DNA from 2 places in the Hydrogenophaga sp. T66 genome. Region 1 is predicted to be linked to the other one. Evidence: predicted binding sites of a transcription regulator. Region 1 holds the regulator's gene; the other holds the start of a gene.
What was found. Region 1 encodes LexA, which represses DNA repair genes until DNA is damaged. Its sites were predicted from a motif close to ACTGTATNNNNATACAGT; they were not measured.
Positions count from the first base shown of each region.

Region 2: AC2D80_RS03550 (DNA topoisomerase IV subunit B) is a predicted target of LexA. The motif match lies at 2,474-2,491, and genes of this name have one in related genera.

Region 1 is NZ_JBXVVX010000001.1:1,243,688-1,250,055, forward strand. Features, by position in the region: gene AC2D80_RS05760 (3-hydroxyacyl-CoA dehydrogenase) at 1-356, opposite strand, end outside; gene AC2D80_RS05765 (hypothetical protein) at 402-2,576, shown strand; gene AC2D80_RS05770 (D-2-hydroxyacid dehydrogenase family protein) at 2,617-3,624, opposite strand; gene AC2D80_RS05775 (hypothetical protein) at 3,677-4,003, opposite strand; gene lexA (transcriptional repressor LexA) at 4,127-4,807, opposite strand; gene AC2D80_RS05785 (asparaginase) at 4,899-5,861, shown strand; gene AC2D80_RS05790 (hypothetical protein) at 5,865-6,284, shown strand; gene AC2D80_RS05795 (DUF6152 family protein) at 6,316-6,368, shown strand, end outside.
Region 2 is NZ_JBXVVX010000001.1:756,461-762,828, reverse strand. Features, by position in the region: gene parC (DNA topoisomerase IV subunit A) at 1-475, opposite strand, end outside; gene AC2D80_RS03550 (DNA topoisomerase IV subunit B) at 475-2,442, opposite strand; gene AC2D80_RS03545 (MFS transporter) at 2,596-3,831, shown strand; gene AC2D80_RS03540 (hypothetical protein) at 3,828-3,962, shown strand; gene AC2D80_RS03535 (class I SAM-dependent methyltransferase) at 3,962-4,513, shown strand; gene dapA (4-hydroxy-tetrahydrodipicolinate synthase) at 4,591-5,478, shown strand; gene bamC (outer membrane protein assembly factor BamC) at 5,537-6,368, shown strand, end outside.

The DNA of each region.
Region 1 (6,368 bases):
TTCGTGGCCAGCACCGTATCCGGCCCGACGATGGTTTCCAATTCGCCGAAAACCTTTTGTTTGACCTCCAGCCGCTCCACGATGGCTTCCACCACCAGGTCGCACCCCGCGAGATCGGCCAGCTGCGCAGCCACCGCCAGCCGGGCGCCGAGGGCCGCGGCAGCGCCGTCGTCGAGCTTGCCCTTGGTGACCAGGGCCTGCCAGGTGTTCAGCAGCGCGGTGCGCGCGGTCTCTGCCGCGCCGGGCTGCGCGTCGAACAGCAGGACGTTGCTGCCGGCCTGCGCCGCCATCTGTGCGATGCCGCGGCCCATGGCCCCAGTACCCACGACCGCGACTTGGTGGAACGAGAGTTGCATAAAGTGTGTTGTATTTGGAAGAAACACCCTGCCCGGTATGCCAGAATGTTTCAACGTGTGATCAAGGAAAAGCCCGTGCGCCCGTACTGGACAGGTTGTATTTTGCTATCAACGGCCGTCAGCGCCTCGGCGGCCACGCTCGGCAGGCACAGCGGCGCGGCCATCATCGGACGTCCGCTGGACGTGAGCGTGCAGGTGCTGCTGGCGCCTGGCGAGGACTTGGCCAACCAGTGCCTGAGCGCCGATGTGTTCTTCGGTGATCTTCAGCAACCCCAGGGCGTGGTCCGCACCACGCCGCTGCGCCGCTCCAGCGACGGCGAACCCGTCGTGCGGATTCAGACCACGCTCGCGGTCAACGAACCGGTGGTGACCCTGTACGTCAAGGCGGGTTGCGGCGCGCCGTTCGCCCGTCGCTACGTCCTCCTGGCCGACCTCATCAACGAGCCGGCCGTTGCCGCCGCGGCGCCGCAGGCTGCCGCGGTCGCCGGTTCGCCGACCGCACCGGCTCCCGCGGCCGCCCCCGCAGCTGCCCCCGCCGCAACGCGCGACGCGGCTTCTCCGGCCACGCCTGCCGCGCCGCGCGCGACCGCCTCCGCGGCCCGCCCCCCTCGACCGGCGGCGGCGCCGGCGCCGCGTAGTGCCGCGCCCCGTGCCGAGCGGGCGGCACGCGCACCCGCTCCCAGCGGTTCGCGGCTGCAGCTGGTGCCCGTGGACATCGACCCGGGCGTTGAGCGCGACCCCAGCCTCAAGCTGTCGTCGCAGATGCTGTCGGAGCCCACCACGTCCGAGTCGGCGCGCGCCGAGGCGGCCGCCTTGTGGAAGGCGCTCAACGCGCCGCCGGAGGAGGTGCTGAAGAATGCGCGCCGCGTGGCTGAACTGGAAGCGCAGGCCGCGGCGTTGACCAAGCAGCAGCAGGAAGCCCAGCGCCGCGAGGAAAACCTGGCCATCCGGCTCGCCGAGTCGGAGGCTTCTCGCTATCGCAATCCGGTCATCTATGGGCTCGTGGCGCTGCTGTTGGCGGCGCTGGGCGCGCTGGGCTGGATGTGGCGGCGTCAGCGCACGGCTGAGGTGCAGCGCCAGTGGTGGACGCCCGAGCCGGCCGCCGAGCCCGCGGCGCCACCGGCTACAAGCTTGACGCCTCCGCCGCCGACTGTGAAGTTTGGCCGTCGTTCTGGCGACAGCGGCATGGTCCCGCTGGATCCGACACCCGCCATCGACGAAGACAGCCGACCCGCCGACCTTGTGGCCGAGACCGGCGCTGCACCGCTGCCGCCCCTGCCTTCCCTGGAGCGCCGCGGCTTCGCAATGAGCATGACCGGCACCAGCCGGTCGGTGGCCACGGAGGAGCTGTTCGACATCCAGCAGCAGGCCGATTTCTTCGTGTCCTTGGGTGAAGACGAGCAAGCCATCGAGGTGCTCCGCAACCACCTGTCCGAGAGCCAGGAGCCCAGCGCCATGGCCTACCTCGACCTCTTCAAGCTCTATCACCGGCTGGGTCGTCGCGACGACTACGACCGGTTGCGGGAAGAGTTCAACCTGGTCTTCAACGCGGGCGCCCCCGAGTTCGACCGGTACGCGGATCAGGGCCGCGGCCTGGAGGCGTACGAAGCCGCCTTCGCGCGCATCCAGTCCTTGTGGCCGCAGCCACGCGTGCTCGACCTGATCGAGCGGTCCATCTTCCGCGACACGGTGGACGGCAACACCGAGGTGTTTGATCTCGAGGCCTACCGCGAGCTGCTGATGCTGCACGCCATCGCCAAGGACATCATCCAGGGTGAGCAGCCGCCGCGTCGCCCCCTCAGCGATTTCCAGAATACCGCCATGCAGCCCCTGAAAGCGGGCAAGAAAGGCACGGCACCGGAGGCCGCGGCCATCGCCGCTGCGATGGTGTCGCCGGGCATCGCCGAATCGGTGCGCGTGACCCGCCCGATGGACATTTCCGATGTGCCGGTGGCGTCGCCCAACCTGGGCCTGGACCTGAACCTCGATGAGATTGAGGACGCCTCGGCCGGCCGCGAAAGTCAGCTGACCGACGTGGTGGCTTTCGAGGCGCTGCTGCCGGAGATCGATCACCCGATCGAGCCGACCGCCCAGCGCGCCGATTCCCAGCGTGGCAACCTGATCGATTTCGAGATCGTCGACATGGACGACCCGGCCGCGCGCGGCAACGGCCCCGCCGACGCCGACGACACGCGCCCGCCCCGCGACGACAACGCCTGAGGCAAACCCGGGCGGGGCGCCGGCCCCGCCGCAGCAATCTTCAGCGCCGGACCTGCAGCGCGCCGGGATTGACGATGTTCGTCGGGGTGCCGCGGATGAAGCTCACGACGTTGTCAAAGGCCGCGCTGAAGTAAGTTTCGTAGCTGTCCTGCTCCACGTAGCCGATGTGGGGTGTGCAGATGCAGTTCTCCAGCCGCAGCAGGGCATGCCCCTGCAGGATCGGCTCCGATTCGAACACGTCGACCGCCGCCATCCCGGGGTGGCCGCGGTTGAGGGCCGTCAGCAGGGCCTCCGGCTCGATAAGCTCCGCCCGCGACGTGTTGACGAGCAGCGACGTGGGCTTCATGCGGCTGAGATCTTCCAGCGTGACGCAGCCCACGCTGCGCTCGCTCAGCCGCAGGTGCAGGCTGAGCACGTCCGACTCGGCGAACAACTGGGCCTGGCTGGCAGCCACCTCGTGGCCGTCGGCAGCGGCCCTTGCCCGCGCTTCGTCGCTGCCCCAGACCAGGACCCGCATGCCAAACGCCCGGCCATACCCGGCGACGAGCTCGCCAATGCGGCCGTAGCTCCACACACCCAGTGTCTTCCCGCGCAGCACCATGCCGATGCCGAAGTTTGCGGGCACCGAGGCCGATTTCAGGCCGGACTGCTGCCAGGCGCCGTGCTTCAGGTTGGACACGTACTGGGGAATTCGCCGCATCGCAGCCATCACGAGCGCCCAGGTCAACTCGGCCGGCGCCACGGGGGAGCCCACGCCCTCGGCGATCGCGATACCGCGCTCGGTGCAGGCCTGCACGTCGATGTGGGGGCCGACCCGTCCGGTCTGCGCGATGAGCTTGAGGCGGGGCAGTTTTTCGATGAGCTGGCGCGTGACCACGGTGCGTTCCCGGATCAGCACCAGCACATCGGCATCGCGCAGGCGGATCGACAGCTGGCCGACGCCCTTGACGGTGTTCGTGAATACCTTGGCGGGGTAGGGCTCCAGTGTCTCCGCGCACCGCAGCTTGCGCACGGCGTCCTGATAGTCGTCAAGGATCACGATGTTCATCCCGCTATTGTGCCGCGCGGGACATCGCTCCCCGCGGGCGCGGCCGGGTCGGTCAGGCCGCGCGCGAGACGCGCCGCGCGTCCTGGTCGGCCAGATGGTCGAGCGCGGCGCAGACCACGTCAATGCGCCCGCTGACCACCAGACGGGCGTCCGCGCTGCGGATCGCGCTGGCTGGCCGCACCACGCGCACCCGCGGTTCCTCGGCCGCAAGCCGCGGTGCGTTGGCGGCCGAGCGTCCCAGCCAGCCCGCCCGCGTGAAGCGTTGCAGCACGGGGTTGCGCATGCCGCCGGACGGGGCTTGGAGCGAGCGCTCGGGCAGCCAGCAGTCGATCAGTTGCAAGGGCGCGCGCCAGCGGCTGGAGGTGAAAAACAGTCCCATGTGAAACTCCTGAAGGGGTTGAACACAGGCAGGATTGCGACAAGTCATTGCCAGCGCAGGGATGTGCCGGTGAGTGCCGGCCAAACGCCCGCCACCTGCTGAGGCAACGCGACCGCGGGGCGGTCAGAGCTGAAAGCTGTTGCGGATCAGGCCCACGGCCAGACCCTCGATTTCGAATGGCTCGCCGGGCTCGACAACGATGGTGGCGTAGTCCGGGTTTTCGGCCAGCAACTCGATCCGGTCGGCGCGGCGCATGAAGCGCTTGACGGTGACGTCTTCGCCCAGGCGAGCGACCACGATCTGGCCGTTTTTGGCGTCGCGCGTGGATTGCACGGCCAGCAGGTCGCCGTCGAGGATGCCGGCGTCGCGCATGGACATGCCGCGCACGCGCAGCAGGTAGTCGGGCGTGCGGGCGAACAGGCTGCGCTCGACCTGGTAGGTCTGGTCGACGTGTTCCTGGGCCAGGATGGGTGAGCCCGCGGCCACTCGGCCAATCAGGGGCAGCGCAAGCTGGCTCAGACCGGGCAACGGCAGGCTGAGCTGGCCGGCGCGCGACTCGGTGATACGCTGCAGATCGGCGCTGCGCAGACGGATGCCGCGGGACGTGCCGCTGACCAGTTCGATCACGCCTTTGCGCGCGAGCGCCTGCAGGTGCTCTTCGGCCGCGTTGGCCGACTTGAAGCCCAGTTCGGCGGCGATCTCGGCCCGCGTGGGCGGCGCGCCGGTGCGGGCGATGGCCGACTGGATCAGGGCCAGAATCTGCTGCTGCCGCGCGGTGAGCTTGGGGGCGCTGTGGTCGAACATGGGCTGCCTTTCGGGCGCCGGCTGGGCCGGCAGACTGTGTGAATAACCAGTACCTGTATTTTTAACCAGCTCTCAGGGCTTTGGCAAGGGGATGTGTGTGGATGGCATGAAAACCGTGGTGCTGGGCATGGGCGGCACCATCGCCGGGCAAGCCGGTGATGCGCGGGACAACGTGGGGTATGTGGCCGGCGCGCTGCCGGTGGAGCGGCTGACCGCGGGTTTGCCCGGCCTGGCCGGACTGCCGCTTGACGTGGAATCGGTGGCCCAGATCAACAGCAAGGACATCGACCTGTCTCACTGGCAAGCCCTGCTGCAGCGACTGACCCACCACCTCGCGCGGCCCGACGTGAGCGGGGCCGTGGTCACCCACGGCACGGACACCATCGAAGAGACGGCTTGGCTGCTCGACGCTGTGCTGCCGGCGGACAAGCCGGTGGTGCTGACTTGCGCCATGCGGCCGGCGAGTTCGGTGTCGCCCGACGGTCCTCAGAACCTGACCGACGCGGTGGCGCTGGCGCGCACGCCGGGCGCGCGCGGCGTGATGCTGGTGTGCGCCTCGCGGGTGCACGTCGGCCGTGACGTGGCCAAGGTGCATCCCTACCGCACCGATCCCTTCTCTTCGGGGGATGCTGGGGCGTTGGGTGTGGTGGAGGAGGGCGTGCTGCGCCGGTTTCGTCCCTGGCCCGGGGAGGCGAGCCCGGATGACCTCGCCCGGCGTGGACGCCGCCGTGCGGCGCTGCTGGGTGCCAGCGCTTTGCCCCGGGTGGCGCTGCTGACCAGCCACGGTGATGCCGACGGCGCGGTGGTGGAGGCGTTGTGCCGCTCAGGCGTGGTGAGCGGCATCGTGGTGGCGGGCACCGGCAACGGCTCCCTGCACCGCGACCTGCAGGCGGCGCTCGCGGCGGCCGCGTCGGCGGGCGTGGCGGTCCGACTGGCCTCGCGGTGCGGCCACGCGCGCGTGGTGCCGTACGCCGGCCAGGCGTTTGCCACGCTGGACGCCGCCACGCCGGCGCAGGCCCGGCTGGCGCTGGCGCTGGACTTGCTGGGGGGATGAGCCGTGCTCGCAGCCATCACCACCAGCGCCTGGGCTTATCCCGCTCTGGAGGTGCTGCACCTGCTGGGCGTGTCGCTGCTGCTGGGGAACCTGTTCCTGCTCGAGGCGCGGGTCTGGGGCGCCGCCTCGGCGCTGGACCTGCGCGCCCTTGCGCGACTCGCCCTGGCGTTGTCGGTGGCCGGTTTTGCGCTGGCGGCCGCCTCGGGCCTGGTCATGTTTGCCACCCAGGCCGCGGAACTGTTGGCCAATCGCGTGTTCACAGCCAAGATGGCGCTGATCATGCTGGCCGGCTGCAACGCCGGCTGGTTCCATGCGCGGCGCTCGCTGGAGCGCGCGGACGGCACGGCCCGCGCGCTGATGGGGCTCTCGACGGTGTTGTGGCTGGCCACGCTCACCGCGGGCCGATGGATTGCCTATGTCTGAGGCCGGTGCGGCCTTGCTGAAGGGGACAACGATGCAACGCAGGGTGGTGTGGCAGGGCGCGGCGGCGCTGGGCATGCTGGTGTG
Region 2 (6,368 bases), 490 kb from region 1:
AGTCGACCGTGCCCTGATCGATCTCGTCGAGCAGGAGCGTGCTGATCTTCGCCAGCCGCGCCTCGGTGTAACGCATGGCCGCGGCGCCGTCGCCGTCGCGCGAGCCGAAGTTGCCCTGGCCGTCGATCAGCGGGTAGCGCTGCGCGAAGTCCTGCGCCATGCGCACCAGCGCGTCGTAGGCGGCCTGGTCGCCGTGCGGATGGAAGCGACCAAGCACGTCGCCCACCACGCGCGCGCTCTTCACCGGCCGCGCCGCCGTGTTGTTGTTGGGCCCGCCAAAGCTCAGGCCCATGCGCTCCATGCTGTACAGGATGCGCCGCTGCACCGGCTTCTGGCCGTCGCACACGTCGGGCAGCGCACGGCCCTTCACGACCGAGAGCGCGTATTCGAGGTAGGCGCGCTGCGCGTAGCCGGCCAGCGAATCGTCGGGCTCGGCCGGCGACAGCGGCAGTTCGGGGTTGTTCAGGTCACTCATCAGATATCCACTTCGACGCTGTCGCCGTGCAGTTCCATCAGGTCGCGCCGGGCGGCGGCTTCGCCTTTGCCCATCAGCTGGGTGATGCGCGCTTCGGTGGTGGCGAAGTCGTGCGCCCCGAGCGTGACGGGCAGCAGCCGCCGGGTGTCGGGGTTGAGGGTGGTGTCCCAGAGCTGCTCGGCGCTCATCTCGCCCAGGCCCTTGAAGCGGCTGACCTGGCATTTGTCGGCGGCCACGCCTTCCTTCGACGCCTTGTCGAGGATGGCATGCAGTTCGCCCTCGTCAAGCGCGTAGACCTTGGCCGCAGGCTTCTTGCCGCGCGCGGGAATGTCCACCCGAAACAGCGGCGGGCGCGCCACGTACACGTGGCCAGCCTCGATGAGTTTCGGGAAGTGGCGGAAGAACAGCGTGAGCAGCAGCACCTGGATGTGCGAGCCGTCGACGTCCGCGTCGCTCAGGATGCAGACCTTGCCGTAGCGCAAACCAGACAGATCCGGACTGTCCTGTGGGCCGTGCGGGTCGACGCCGATGGCGACCGCGATGTCGTGGATCTCGTTGTTGGCGAACAGGCGGTCGCGCTCGACCTCCCAGGTGTTGAGCACCTTGCCGCGCAGCGGCAGGATGGCCTGGCATTCCTTGTCGCGGCCCATCTTGGCGCTGCCGCCGGCCGAGTCGCCCTCCACCAGAAAGATCTCGTTGTGGCTCAGGTCGCGGCTCTCGCAATCGGTCAGCTTGCCCGGCAGCACGGCCACGCCGCTGCCCTTGCGCTTCTCCACCTTCTGGCCGGCGCGCTGGCGCGTCTGCGCGGCCTTGATCGCCAGTTCGGCGAGCTTCTTGCCGTGCTCCACATGCTGATTCAGCCAGAGCTCCAGCGCCGGTCGCACATAGCTCGACACCAGGCGCACCGCGTCGCGGGAGTTCAGGCGCTCCTTGATCTGGCCCTGGAACTGCGGGTCGAGCACCTTGGCCGACAGCACATACGAGGCGCGCGCAAACACATCCTCGGGCAGCAGCTTCACGCCCTTGGGCAAGAGCGCGTGCAGGTCGATGAAGCTCTTGACCGCCTGGAACAGGCCGTCGCGCAGGCCGCTGTCGTGCGTGCCGCCGGCGCTGGTGGGGATGAGGTTGACGTAACTCTCGCGCACCGGCGCACCGTCTTCGGTGAAGGCCACGCACCAGCCCGCGCCCTCGCCTTCGGCAAAGCTGTCGTGGCCGGCCTCGGCATAGCCCTCGCCCTCAAACAGCGGAATCACCGGCTCGCCGCTCAAGGTCTGCTGCAGGTAATCGCGCAGGCCGCCCTTGTATTGCCAAGTCTGCGTCTCCTTGGTCTTCTCCACCACCAGCTGCATGGTGACGCCGGGCATCAGCACCGCTTTGCTGCGCAGCAGATGGACCAGCTCATTCATCGGCAGCGCCGCGGTCTCGAAGTAGCCCGCGTCGGGCCAGGCGCGCACGGTGGTGCCTTGCTTGCGGTCGCCCTCGCCGCGCGGCGCCACCACCAGCGGCTCAATCACGTCACCGCCGGAGAACGCCAGCCGCGCCACCTGCCCGTCTCGGTGGCTGATCACCTCCAGCCGCTTGGACAGCGCGTTGGTCACGCTCACGCCCACGCCGTGCAGGCCGCCCGAGAAGCTGTAGGCGCCGCCCTTGCCCTTGTCGAACTTGCCGCCCGCGTGCAGGCGGGTGAACACCAGTTCGACCACCGGCGCCTTTTCTTCGGGGTGCAGGCCGAAGGGAATGCCGCGGCCCTCGTCTTCCACGCTCACCGAGCCGTCGGTGTGCAGCGTGACGCGGATCTTCTTGCCGTGGCCCGCCAGCGCTTCGTCCGCGGCGTTGTCGAGCACTTCCTGAATGATGTGCAGCGGGTTGTCGGTGCGGGTGTACATGCCCGGCCGCTGCTTGACCGGCTCCAGCCCCTTGAGGACGCGGATGGAGCCTTCCGAATAGGTGGAGGGGGTGCTTGCCATGGGCGCGGATTGTAGGCGTGGCCCGGGAAAGACTGGATAAAAACCCAGATACCCGCCACCGATGCGCGGCGCCCATCAATCGACCGCGCCGATGGCATGGCCCCCGCCCGCTGGCGACACGCGCATCCCCGTCCCCTTGGGCACAATCGCTGCATGACCGCCTCTCTCCCCACCGCTGCCCGACTGTCGCCCACCCAGGTGCTGCTGTGTGGCGCCCTGATCGTCACCCTGTCGATGGGCATCCGCCACGGCTTCGGCCTGTGGCTCCAACCGATCACGCAAGCCCAGGGCTGGACGCGCGAGAGCTTCGCCTTCGCGATGGCCGTGCAAAACCTGTCCTGGGGCGTTTTCGGCATCTTTGCCGGCATGGCCGCCGACCGCTTCGGGGCGTTCCGCGTGCTGCTGGTGGGCAGTGTGCTGTACGCGCTGGGCCTGTGTGGCATGGCACTGACCACCACGCCGCTGACCTTTGCCCTGACGACCGGCGTGCTCATCGGCGCGGCCCAGGCCGGCACCACCTACGCCGTGATCTACGGGGTGATCGGCCGGCAGATTCCCGCCGAGCGTCGTTCGTGGGCCATGGGCGTGGCGGCCGCCGCCGGCTCGTTCGGCCAGTTCCTGATGGTGCCGCTGGAGGGCCAGCTGATCGGGCAGTTCGGCTGGCAGACCGCGCTGCTGGTGCTGGGGGCGGCGGTGCTGCTGATTGCGCCGCTGGCCATCGGCCTGCGCGAGCCGGGCTTTGTGGGCGGCCAGCCGCCGCGGCGCGAACAGACCATCGCCCAGGCGCTGCGCGAGGCCTTCGGCTACCGCAGCTTCCAGCTGCTGATGGCCGGCTACTTCGTCTGCGGGTTCCAGGTGGTGTTCATCGGCGTGCACATGCCCAGTTACCTCAAGGACAACGGCCTGTCGCCGCAGGTGGCCAGCTACGCGCTGGCGCTGATCGGGCTGTTCAACGTCGTGGGCACTTACGCGGCCGGGGCGCTCGGCCAGCGGCTGGCCAAGCGGCACATCCTGGCGTTCATTTACCTGGCGCGGGCGGTGGCGATCGCGCTCTTCCTCTGGGCACCGCTCACGCCCCTGAGCGTGTACGTGTTTTCTGCCGTGATGGGTCTGCTCTGGCTGTCCACCATCCCGCCGACCAACGCGGTGGTGGCCCAGATCTTTGGCGTGGCCCACCTGTCGATGCTGGGCGGATTTGTGTTCTTCAGCCACCAGATCGGCAGTTTCCTCGGCGTGTGGCTGGGGGGTTTGCTCTACGACCGCACCGGCAGCTACGACATCGTCTGGTACATCGCCATCGCGCTGGGCGTGTTCGCCGCGCTGGTGAACCTGCCGGTGCGTGAGACCGCCATCGCGCGCGCGCCGCGCCCGGCCGGAGCCGCCGCATGAACACGCTCCCGATGCGGCACCGCGTGCTGGCCTGGGCCCTGGCGGCACTCGCCCTGGGCGCCACCGCCACGCTCTACCTGCAGCCCGAGTTCATGCTGGAGATGGCGACCCGCGTGTGGAGCTGTTTCTGATGCACGGCACCGAAGCCCCTTCCGCGTGGGTTCAGCGCTTCGGGCCGTTGATCACGCCCGGCGGTGCGGTGCTCGACGTGGCCAGCGGCCACGGCCGCCACAGCCGCTGGCTGGCCGCGCGCGGCCACCCGGTCACGGCGATTGACCGGGATCCCGCCGCGGTGGCGTCGGTGGCGGCCCTCGGCGCCGGGGTGCGCGCCATCGAAGCCGACATCGAAAACGGCGCATGGCCACTGCCCGGTGACACCTTCGCCGGGCTGGTCGTGACCAACTACCTGTGGCGGCCGCTGCTGCCCACGCTGCTGGCCAGCGTGGCGTCCGGCGGTCTGCTGATTTACGAGACCTTTGGCACCGACCACGCGGCCATCGGCCGCCCGTCGCGCCCCGATTTTTTGCTGCAGCCCGGGGAGTTGCTCCGGGTGTGCGCGGGGTGGCGCGTGCTGGCCTACGAGGACGGTTTCCTCGACGGTCCGCCGCGGTTTGTGCAACGCATCGCCGCCCGCCGCGAAGACCCCGCCCAACCCAGCCCGGCCGAGGGCCGCCGCCTGTGAGCGCCGCGCAGGGCGCTGGGTAGAATGCAGCGTTCCGGGCGACACTGGCGCCGCCCGCGCCCCTCGAGATTTCCCGCATGAAACCCATCACCGGCAGCATCGTGGCCCTGGCCACGCCCCTGCAAGCAGACGGCAGCGTGGACTACCCCACCCTGCGTCGACTCATCGACTGGCACATCGCCGAAGGCACCGATTGCATCGGTGTGGTCGGCACCACGGGCGAGTCGCCCACGGTCAGCGTCGAGGAGCACTGCGAAATCATCCGCGTGTCGGTGGAGCAGGCGGCCAAGCGCGTGCCCATCATGGCCGGCTGCGGCGCCAATTCGACGGCCGAGGCCATCGCACTGGCCAAATTCGCGCGCGAAGTCGGTGCCGACTGCCAGCTGCAGGTCGTGCCCTACTACAACAAGCCCACGCAGGAAGGCCAGTACCAGCATTTCAAGGCCATCGCCGAAGCCACCGGCGACCTGCCGATCGTGCTGTACAACGTGCCCGGCCGCACCGTGGCGGACATGCAGGTCGATACCGTGCTGCGCCTGGCCGAGGTGCCGGGCATCGTCGGCATCAAGGAAGCGACCGGGAACATCGAGCGGGCGCAATGGATCATCCGCGACAAGCCGGCCGGCTTCTCGGTGTATTCGGGCGACGATCCGACCGCCGTGGCGCTGATGCTGTGTGGCGGCCAGGGCAACGTGAGCGTCACGGCGAACATTGCGCCGCGGGCGATGCACGAGCTCTGCGTGGCCGCCATGGCCGGCGACGTGAAGCGCGCCATGGAAATCCAGTTCCAGCTGATGCCCCTGCACAAGCACCTTTTCATCGAAGCCAACCCGATCCCGTTGAAGTGGGCAATGGCCCGCTTGGGCCTGTGCGGCGAAACCATGCGCCTGCCGCTCACGCCGATGTCGCGCCAGCACGTTCCCACCGTCGAAGCAGCGCTGCGCAGCAGCGGTCTGCTGCGCTGAGGCCCCGCTTTTTCACCCACGCCGCCGCGTGCCCCTGCCCATGTCCATGCGTCTGAAGATGAATGCCTCCGCCCGCCGCGCCGCCCGCCTGGGCCTGCTGGCCGCTGTCGCCCTCGCGGCCACCGGCTGCTCGGTGCTGCAGGAAGACAAGATCGACTACAAGAGCGCGCAGCGCGGCAGCACGCTCGACGTGCCGCCCGACCTGACGCAGCTCAACCGGGACAGCCGCTACGCGGTGCCCGGCGGCCCGGTCACCGCCAGCGGCTTCCAGGCCGCCCAGCCGACGCAGGCCACCGCCGCTGCCGGCAGCACCGCCACCAACGCCATCGGCGATGTCCGCATCGAGCGCGCCGGGGCGCAGCGCTGGCTGGTGGTGGACCGCCCGCCGGCCCAGCTGTGGTCGCCGCTGCGCGACTTCTGGCAGGAAAACGGCTTCCTGCTGGAGATCGACCAGGAGCAGCTCGGCATCATGGAGACCGACTGGGCGGAAAACCGCGCGAAGATCCCGCAGGACTTCATCCGCTCGACCATCGGCCGCGTGTTTGACAGCCTGTACTCCACCGGCGAGCGGGACAAGTTCCGCACCCGCCTCGAGCGCAACGCGGCCGGCGGCACCGAGATCTACCTGAGCCACCGGGGCATGATCGAGGTCTACACCAACAACAACACCAAAGACCAGACGGTCTGGCAGCCGCGGCCGGCCGACCCGGAGCTCGAGGCCGAGTTCCTGCGCCGCCTGATGGTCAAGCTTGGCGTCGCCGAGACGCAGGCCCGCGCCGTGGCCGCCACCGCGCCCACCCCGGCCAGCACCCGCATCACCACGGTCAACAACGCCCAGGTGCTGCAGTTCAGCGACAACTTCGACCGCGCGTGGCGTCGGGTGGGCCTGT